2 regions of the Bradyrhizobium sp. B097 genome follow, and region 1 is predicted to be linked to the other one. Evidence: riboswitches for the same ligand, from Rfam matches in the RefSeq annotation. Region 1 holds a riboswitch; the other holds the start of a gene.
The links. A riboswitch is a leader RNA that binds a small molecule or an ion and turns the genes downstream of it on or off. The one in region 1 is predicted to bind ZMP and ZTP.
Positions count from the first base shown of each region.

Region 1 (4,492 bases):
GCGGCACTCAGAAGCACGATCCGATTGAATCGGATCATGCTCCAATCTCTTTGTGTGATCGCGTTTCGCTTCAGTGCTTGCTGGGTTCAAGCGTGATGAGCACGCCGGTCGGTTCGGGCTCGTGCGGCCGCAGCGACGTCAGCTCCGGATCGCTCCACTCGGCTAGGCTCACCACCTCGCCGGTCTGCCCCGGCATGTCGGAGGTCTGGGCGGGTTCGAGCACCTTGAGCCCGGTGGTGTCGACGAAGAATGTGTGCTCGCCGAACACGCTGTTCAGCTGCGCCACCGCCGGATGATCATCCGGAAGCACCTGCGCGTTCAATTGCGTCATGGTCTGCTTGACTTGCGTGGAATTAAGCTTCATCCGCTGCTCCTTCTTTGTTGGTTCCGGCCTTGGATGTTTCCCTGGCTGCTTCCTCCCCGCCCGCACCCCTCGCCGGGGGCTTCGAAGTCTCGAACCGATCAGGCAACGAAACGTTCCGCACGCGCGACGCATTGACCGCGTGCGCGCGGGTTCCACATCCATCGCTGTGTGTGTGTGTGTGTGTGGCACGACGCTGGGCATGCCCACTCTCTACGAGGCGGAAGGCTTCTTCCTGGCGAGCCCTGCCAGATGCACGCGGCGCGCGGCGGATTTGCGTGCGCGCGCCCGGGTGCGGCAGGCCCGGCAGGCCACGGCCTTGGTGAACACGTCGCCCTTGGCGGTCTCGTACCACCATTTCTGCTGCAACGGCGTCCACACCTCGGCAACGCCGCAATCCTTGCAGACGAACGGCTCGGGCCGATAGGTTCCGCGTTCGACGAAATCAGGAGTCGAATAGCTGTTCGTCGGCGCGAGCTGGCTCGTGACCACCGGAACCTCGTCGCGCGCCAGCGCGATCTTGTAGTCGCGCAAGCGCTGCCGTTCGGCGGCGCGTTGTGCCAGCGTGCGACGCCATTCCTCAGCTTTGCGCTGTTTGGCTTCGATCTCGCCCCGCGTCTGCTTGCTGCGCTTCACGCCCATACCATCCGGCTTGCACCGCATCGACGAATTTGCCGCCCGGCCATATCAGGGCGACGCCACTGATAGGCTGCAGTCCGGCGCAGGCTTGCCATGGTAGCCGCAGCAGTGCCGGGCGGCCAGATTGATCCGGGCTGGGTTACGTCTGCTCCGCCGGCCGCATGCGGATCAGCGCATCGAGCACCAGGACAAGAACCGGACGCTGCTCGTCGTTGACAAGCTCCGTCTTGAAGATCACGACGGCGTCGCGCCGCTCCGGCCTGATGGTGATTTTCTGGATCCGGGATTGGCCGGTGAGCGTGGCGCCCGGGCGAACCGGGCTCGGCAAGCGGATCTCGAAGCTCCGCCCGACGATGCCCGCCACCTTGGTCCAGATCGCCTCCACGACGAGCCGCTGATAGATCGCAATGGTGTTGAAGCCGCTTGCGATCAGGCCGCCGAACGGGCCCGCCGCAGCTGCAACAGGATCGGTATGGATCGGCACCGGATCATATTTGCCGGCGAACTCAAGGATCTCGGCTTCGCCGATCGTGTAGGTACCAAGCTGGAATGTCTGGCCCTCGGTGGGATCTTCCGCATACAGCATCGCGCGCCTCCGTTCTGTCGCGCGACGATAGACCAATGCTGCAGGCTTTCCATGACCTCCGGCGTCATGTCCTTCGCGCGCCGGACTTCGTGCGCAAAGACGAGACGCGCGCGGCGCCGGCCGCTCGCGTCTCGCTGCAGGCTCCCCGCGGCTATTGCAGCCGCGCTGCCCTCGCCTTTGCGGCCTTCACGGTGTTCTCCATCAGGCAGGCGATCGTCATCGGGCCGACGCCGCGCGGCACCGGCGTGATCGCGCCGGCGACCTGCACCGCTTCGTCGAAGAAGACGTCGCCGCACACCGCGTAGCCGCCGTCCGGCTTCTCGACCCGCGTGGTGCCGACGTCGATCACGATGGCCTGCGGCTTGATCCAGTCGCCGCGCACGAGCCCAGCCTTCCCCACCGCGCTGACCAGGATATCGGCCTGGCGGCAGATCTTGCTGATGCCGCGGGTGTGGATGTGGGTCTGCGTCACGGTCGCCTGCTCCTGCAGCAACAGCGCGGCCATCGGCTTGCCAACGATGTTGGAACTGCCGATTACCACGGCATGAGCGCCGGTGAGGTCAGGCCGGATCGACTTGATCAGCCGGAGACAGCCGAGCGGCGTGCACGGCACCAAGGCATCGTCGCCGTGAAACAGCCGGCCTGCGTTCAACGCATGCAGGCCGTCGACATCCTTCGCGGGATCGACTGCCGCCATCACGCGCAAGGCGTCGATATGCGCCGGCAGCGGCAGCTGGATCAGGATGCCGTCGATATCGTCGCGTGCGTTGAGCGCGTCGATCCTGGCGAGCAGATCGGCCTCGCTGGCGTCATCCGGCAGGCGTTCGACCTCGCCGCGCAGACCAAGCTGCTCGGCCATCCTGACCTTGCTCTGTACGTAGATCTGGCTCGCCGGGTCATAGCCAACCAGCACGACCGTGAGCCCGGGCGCGCGGGGCAGCCGGTCCAGTTCGCTCGCAAGCTTGTCGATGACAATTTGGGCATGTGCATGCCCATCAAGAATGTTCGCCGTCATGGCACCTCCGTTTCGAAGCGGTGCCCAGGCGCGCGGCGTTCAGTCTCTGCGCTCCCCGATGGTGGTCCATCCAAGCGCCAGTCGCGCAGATGGCGCCGTCATAGCCGCCCGGCCCGGCAAACGCAAATCACGCTCCCTTGCGGCGAACCGGCGAGGAATTGCCCCTGTTTTTGCCGGTGGATCGGTGCCGGGCGGGCCCCCGCCGGGGGTAGGATTCGGGCAGAACTTGCGATAAGCCTCGGCGCTTGCCGGGCTTTTCCGATCCCCGGCGCCATCCTTCCGGTCATCACGCCACTTCGGACATTTTCACCATGAGACATATCATCCTCGCGCTGGCGCTCCTCTGCCCGGCTGCCGCGCTTGCCCAAGGCACCGCTCCAGCCACCACACCACCCCCCGCCGCCGACAAGCCGGCAGCGGCCCCACAACCGATGGTCGGCGACAAGCCGCTGGTCCAGGTCGGCAAGAAATCGGCGGCCAAGAAGGGCGAGAAGGCCGCAGCACCCGGCAAGCCTCAGTCGGTGGCGCAGAAGCTCCAGGCCTGCCAGGACATCGACGACGCCACCAAGGAGCGGCTGATGTGCTACGACGAGATCTTCAAGCCGCAGCCCAAGCCGAAGGCCGCCCCTGCCAAGGGCGTCGCCGAGTGCCGGTTCGTCAAGGAAGAGGACGAGCGGCTGACCTGCTACAACGGCTTCGCCGACAAGATTCCGCGCCTGCCGCGCTAACCGTTTCCGGCCAACCGGGGACGCTTTCCCGCAACCGGTTGCTCGCCTGATCTCGCGGACATGAAAATGCCGCCGCAAGTGTTTGCGGCGGCGTATCGATTGCGATTGCGGCGTGTCCTGGTCTACCAGGTACCGAAGCCGCCGAAGAAGCCCATGCGCGGCTGCTGCTGCGCGACACGGTACGGCTGATACATGCCGGGCTGGGCCAGCCGCATCGGCTGCTGGGAATGGACATGGCTGCGCGCAATCTTGCGCTTCTTCGGCGCCTGCACCGGCTGCTCGGCCGGCTTCGCCTCGGCCACGACCGGCCCCTTGCGCGCGTCAGCCTTCTCAGGCGGAATGAACTGGGCGAACGTGTCACGCACGCGGGCCTGCGCCGACGCATCGCTGGCAGCCGCCGGGGTCGCTGCGGCGACCGCGTTCACCTGCGACGGAACGATGGTCGGCAGGTTGGTGTCGTACACCACCCGCTCCGGCAGTTTCTGGGTCGACTTGATGCGTACCATGGTCTTGCTGTCGACGCCGGGCGACGACAGGCCCTGGCTGGCGACCACGGCCTCCTGCGGTACGATGGCATTGACGACAAAGAGCAGCGCGAGCAGCACGCCACCAACGAACAGGAAATAACGCGCCACAGGCATTTTGGTAGCTCCCCCCGCGCTACGGGCGCGGTTCAACTCGACGCGACGACATCTTGTCATCGCGCAACGAATTCATCGTCTGCGCATGATCACCCGGACAGACGCCATCCTGCGCTTCCGGGTCGTTCTCTAACGGTCGGCTTATTAGTTAGTTCCTGCCTGGCCGTTACGGTTCACCCGGCAAGTCAATTCCCGGTCACTTTTTCGGGATGCAGGGTTTGGAGCGTTTTCGAGCGAAGTGGGTACCGGTTCGCGTGAAGAAAACGCGTCAAAACAAGAAGCTAGAGCTTCGGTTCTGATTAAATCAGAACCGAAAGTGCTCTAGGCGCGGCTGGCGGTCACGACCGTGCATCTCGCCTTGTTTGCGTTAACATTTACGAACCCGATCAGCATCGGCGGGTAGGTCTTGCGGCTCTTCATGGCGATGGTGTCTGGAATCAGCCGCTTGCGTTCGGTCACGGGGCTGCCGTCGCCGCGGATGAAGGCGCAAGCGATCTCGATATCCTTCACCGCGAAATCATT
Region 1 is NZ_CP152412.1:4,012,967-4,017,458, reverse strand. It holds gene AAFG07_RS18785 (hypothetical protein) at 71-364, opposite strand; gene AAFG07_RS18780 (zinc-ribbon domain containing protein) at 575-997, opposite strand; gene AAFG07_RS18775 (MaoC/PaaZ C-terminal domain-containing protein) at 1,140-1,586, opposite strand; gene AAFG07_RS18770 (tetrahydrofolate dehydrogenase/cyclohydrolase catalytic domain-containing protein) at 1,738-2,601, opposite strand; ZMP/ZTP riboswitch at 2,617-2,696, opposite strand; gene AAFG07_RS18765 (hypothetical protein) at 2,913-3,329, shown strand; gene AAFG07_RS18760 (hypothetical protein) at 3,452-3,970, opposite strand; gene AAFG07_RS18755 (hypothetical protein) at 4,292-4,492, opposite strand, start outside.

Region 2 (4,492 bases), 2.2 Mb from region 1:
CCGTCGCCCGCAATGTCGACGCGGTTGTTGTTGGTGAGCAGACGCAGGTCGATATAGGGATGCGCGCGCTTGAAGCGATCGACCCGTTGCAGCAGCCACCCGGTCGCAAACGTCGTGACGCAGCCGACGGTGACGACCTCGCGCGTGCCTTTGGCTTCGATGCGATCGATCGCGGCACCGATCCGGTCGAGCGCGTCTGATAGCACCGGCAGCAGCGCCAGCCCTTCGTCGGTGAGCACCAGCCCGCGCGGCAGGCGGCGGAACAGGCTCGCGCCCAAGAGATCCTCGAGCTGCTTGACCTGATGGCTGATCGCGGTTTGCGTCACGCGCAATTCCAGGCCCGCGCGGGTGAAGCTCAATAGCCGCGCGGAGGCCTCGAAGGCGCGCAATGCGTTCAGCGGGAGATGCCGGCGCACGGCGTCATGACCAAGTTTTCCTCATGCCTCGTTGTATAAATGATTGTTTGTGCGCCGTCACGCCGTTGGGCAGTTTCGCGCCGCCAACGGGGACGAGAGATGCTGACGAGACGGACATTCGGATTGCGCGCGCTGGGCCTTGCGGTTTCCTGCACTTTGCCGCGGCCAAGCGCCGCGGCAGGACAGAGCGCAGCGGCGGGACCAGGCGAACCGGCGCGGCGGCTGCAGGAGGAGTTTGCGCGCATTGAGCTCGCGACCAGCGGCCGGCTCGGCGTCGCCGCGCTCGACATGGAGACCGGATTGCGCGCGAGCCAGCGCGGTGACGAGCGGTTCCCGATGTGCAGCACCTTCAAGGCGCTGGCCTCGGCCGCGGTGCTGCACCGGGTCGACCGCGGCGAATCCAGCCTCGACCAGCGCGTGCAGGTTGAGGCCAAGGATATCTTGGCCTATGCGCCGGTGGCCAAGCAGCACGTCGGATCGAGCATGACGCTGTCCGAACTCTGCGAGGCCGCCATTACCCTCAGCGACAATACCGCTGCCAACCTGCTGCTGCGCGAGATAGGCGGGCCTGCCGGCTTCACCAGCTTCTTCCGCACCATCGGCGACAATGTCAGCCGGCTCGATCGCTGGGAGGTAGCGCTAAATGAAGCCGTGCCGGGTGATCCGCGCGACACGACGAGCCCAGTCGCGATGCTGAAGAATCTGCAGCGCGTGGTGATCGGCGATGTCCTGCAGGCCGCCTCGCGCCAGAAACTCGTGGACTGGATGGTCGCCAACAAGACTGGCGACACGAGGCTGCGCGCCGGCGTGCCGCGCGACTGGCGGGTTGGCGACAAGACCGGCACCGGCGAGCGCGGCACCTATAACGATATTGGCGTGTTCTGGCCGCCCGGCCGCAAGCCGATCGTGGTGACGGTCTACCTGACCGGGGCAAGCGCTCCGATGGAGAAGTGCAACGAGGTGATCGCCAATGTCGCGCGCGCCGTTGCCAATGCGAGCACCGGACAGACCGGCTAGAGCCGCACAACGCCGCGCGGCGCAACGGCGCTGCGCGGCGCGACATCCCTGCGCGGCTTGAAAATCGACGGGCAGCTTGGCAGCAACCAAGGATCATGCGACGCTCAATCCGAATGGCGATGCTGATAGCAAGCCATACGGAGGACACGTCTTGTATCGCCGCATCGCCCTCGCCGCGCTGTTGGTTGCCGGCAGTACCCACACCAGCCTCGCGGCGGCCGACCCGGCGCGGTGCCGCGAGCTGATCCGCAAATACGAAACCGACAAGGCGCAGCTCAGCGCAGTCGAGATCTCGCTGACCTTGTTCGCGGCGGCCAATGCCGATTGCGTCAACCTCGCCACCGCGCTGCTCGATGGCGGCGCCTCGGTCGATGCGCGGGACCGGCTCGGTGCAAGGCCGCTGAGCCACGCCGCCCGCTCCGGCCATCTCGACATGATCGACCTGCTGCTGGCCCGTGGCGCGCCGGTCGATGCCCGCAACCTCGCGGGATCGACCGCGCTGTATCTTGCGGCCGAGCGCGGCCATGTCGCGATCGTGCAGCGGCTGATCGACCGCGGCGCCGACGTCAATCTCACTGGGCGCAGCGGTGCTTCCCCAGTCGCGGCCGCCGCCTATGCCGGCCGCGACATGGTGGTGCGCATGCTGCTGGCGCACGGCGCCGACGGCCGCAAGGCTGACGACACCGGCAAGCCACCGATCGTGTACGCGGCCGCCGGCGGCCAGATCGGCATCGTCAAGCAGTTGCTCGCGCTCGATATCGACATCAACGCGCGCTACGCCAACGATCTCACGCTCCTGATGTGGGCGGCTGGACCGGACGAGACCGTGCCGGAGGCACAGGCGCTCGAGGTCGTCGCGTATCTCCTGGACGCAGGCGCCAGGGTCGACGATCGCGATGCGCGGGGACGCACGGCGCTGATGATCGCCGCCGAGGGCAACCATCCGGCGATCGCGAAAGCGTTGCTGGCCCACGGCGCCGATGCGGCGCTGGCCGACAAGGCCGGCAAGCACGCCGCCGATCTCACCATCCTGTCGGCGCTGCGCGAGGAGCTGACGCCGCGCTGAGGCATGCGCGCGATGGACTCATGAGTTGCGAAAGGTCCGCAGGTGGGCTAAATTTTTCTCTACGAAGAGTCTCCGTGCTCATTCGTCCTATCGCGCGACTGGCGAGCTAACGTGGAATCGACCACGGGGAAGCGCGAAGGGTTCCAACGCCGATCGCCTGGGCAACCAATCTGCTGGAAAAACAGCGTGTTGAGGAGCCCGAGCATGCCGTCATTTCGCAACGAACTGTCCATCAACGATCAAGAGATCGCTGCCGCCCTTATAGGGGAAGAGCGTCGTCAACAGGACGGCGTCGAACTGATTCCGTCCGAGAATTACACCTACCCGGAGGTGCTTGAGCTGCTCGGATCGGTCTTCACCAATAAATACTCCGAGGGATATCCGGGACGCAGGTACTACGGCGGCCAGCAGTATACCGACAGCATCGAGAACCTCGCACGCCAGCGGGCCTGCTCGCTTTTTCGTGCCGAGCACGCCAACGTTCAGCCGCTTTCCGGATCACCGATGAATCAGGCCGTCTATCTCGGCCTATTGCAGCCTGGCGACACGATTCTCGCCATGGATCTGTCCCACGGCGGTCATCTCACCCACGGCGCGCCAGTGTCCCACATGGGGCGCTTGTTCAACTTCGTTCGCTACAAGACGGCCCCGTCAAACGGCGCGATCGATTTCGATGAATTGCGCGCGATTGCGCGTGAAGCACGTCCGAAGATGGTGTTGTGCGGCTACAGCTCCTATCCGCGCGACCTGGACTATGCGGCGTTCAAGAGTATCGCCGACGAAGTCGGCGCGCTCACGATGGCTGACGTGAGCCACTATGGCGGATTGGTTGCCGCTAATGTCATGCGCAATCCGCTTGATGCCGGCTTCGACATCATGACGACGACATCCCACAAGACACTGCGCGGCCCCCGCGGCGGGATCATCCTATGCCGGAAGGAGAATGCCGGTCGGATCGATGCTTCCGTCTTTCCAGGTTTGCAGGGCGGACCTCACATGAACGTCGTGGCCGGGATTGCCGTGACGCTCAAGAAGGCGGCGACCTCGGATTTCCAGGTTTACGCGCGACAGGTTCTGCGCAACGCGAAGGTTCTTGCCGGCGCGCTGATGGAACGCAGGATGAAGCTGGTCACGGACGGGACGGATAATCACATGATGGTCGTCGATACGGTCGCATCCGTCGGATTGGACGGGCGAGCAGCCGAGGACGTGCTCGATGCCATCGCCATCACGACAAACAAGCAGGTTATTCCAGACGATCCGCGCCCGCCGCTCAGGCCAAGCGGTATTCGCCTTGGGACACCGGCGGCGACCACGCGCGGCATGGGAGACCCCGAAATGCGCCGCATCGCCGAGTTCATTGCGGGGGCTCTGCAGGCGAACGGAGACGATGCGGTCCTCGCGCGTCTCAGGTCGGAGTGCATCGAGATGTGCCGAGCCTTTCCTGTTCCAGGCGTGGTGTCCAGGTCTCGACCGAACTGATCGGCTCTACGCCAGCAACCGCAACTTGGCGCGCAGACGCACAGAACGGGATCGGGCGCCGGCGTCCGACCTCGACCGCCAAGAACACATATGCGATAGCCCTGCGCTCGCGTGAGGCTGAGCTTGCCCGCCGCTAAAGCCCCGCCAGATAATCCACCAGCGCGGTGAGGTCGTCGGGCGAGGTCGCCAGCATCAGGTCCGACATGCCGGGATTGTTGCCGCGCGCGCGGGTGCGGAAATCGGCGATGGTTTTCGCGAGGTAGTCCCGTCCCATCCCGGCGAGCCGCGGCACCGTGCCGTCGCCCTGGAACCGATCGAGGTGGCAGGCCGGGCAACCGACCGAAGCGCTGGCGCTGAGCGCCTTCGCTGCGACGTCCTTGGGCGCGCTGGGCTGGCCGAGATTCGGCCATGGCTTCTGCGAGAAATATTCCGCGATCGCCAGCATGTCGTCGCGCTCGAATTGGGTCGCGATCGGCTGCATGATCTCGCTCTTGCGATCGCCGCGCTTGAA
Region 2 is NZ_CP152412.1:1,781,291-1,785,782, reverse strand. It holds gene AAFG07_RS08225 (LysR family transcriptional regulator) at 1-416, opposite strand, end outside; gene bla (class A beta-lactamase) at 516-1,433, shown strand; gene AAFG07_RS08215 (ankyrin repeat domain-containing protein) at 1,585-2,499, shown strand; ZMP/ZTP riboswitch at 2,584-2,669, shown strand; gene glyA (serine hydroxymethyltransferase) at 2,704-3,981, shown strand; gene AAFG07_RS08205 (c-type cytochrome) at 4,115-4,492, opposite strand, start outside.
Region 2: it holds a riboswitch for ZMP and ZTP, as region 1 does, so the genes downstream of both, glyA (serine hydroxymethyltransferase) here and AAFG07_RS18770 (tetrahydrofolate dehydrogenase/cyclohydrolase catalytic domain-containing protein) in region 1, are expected to answer to the same signal.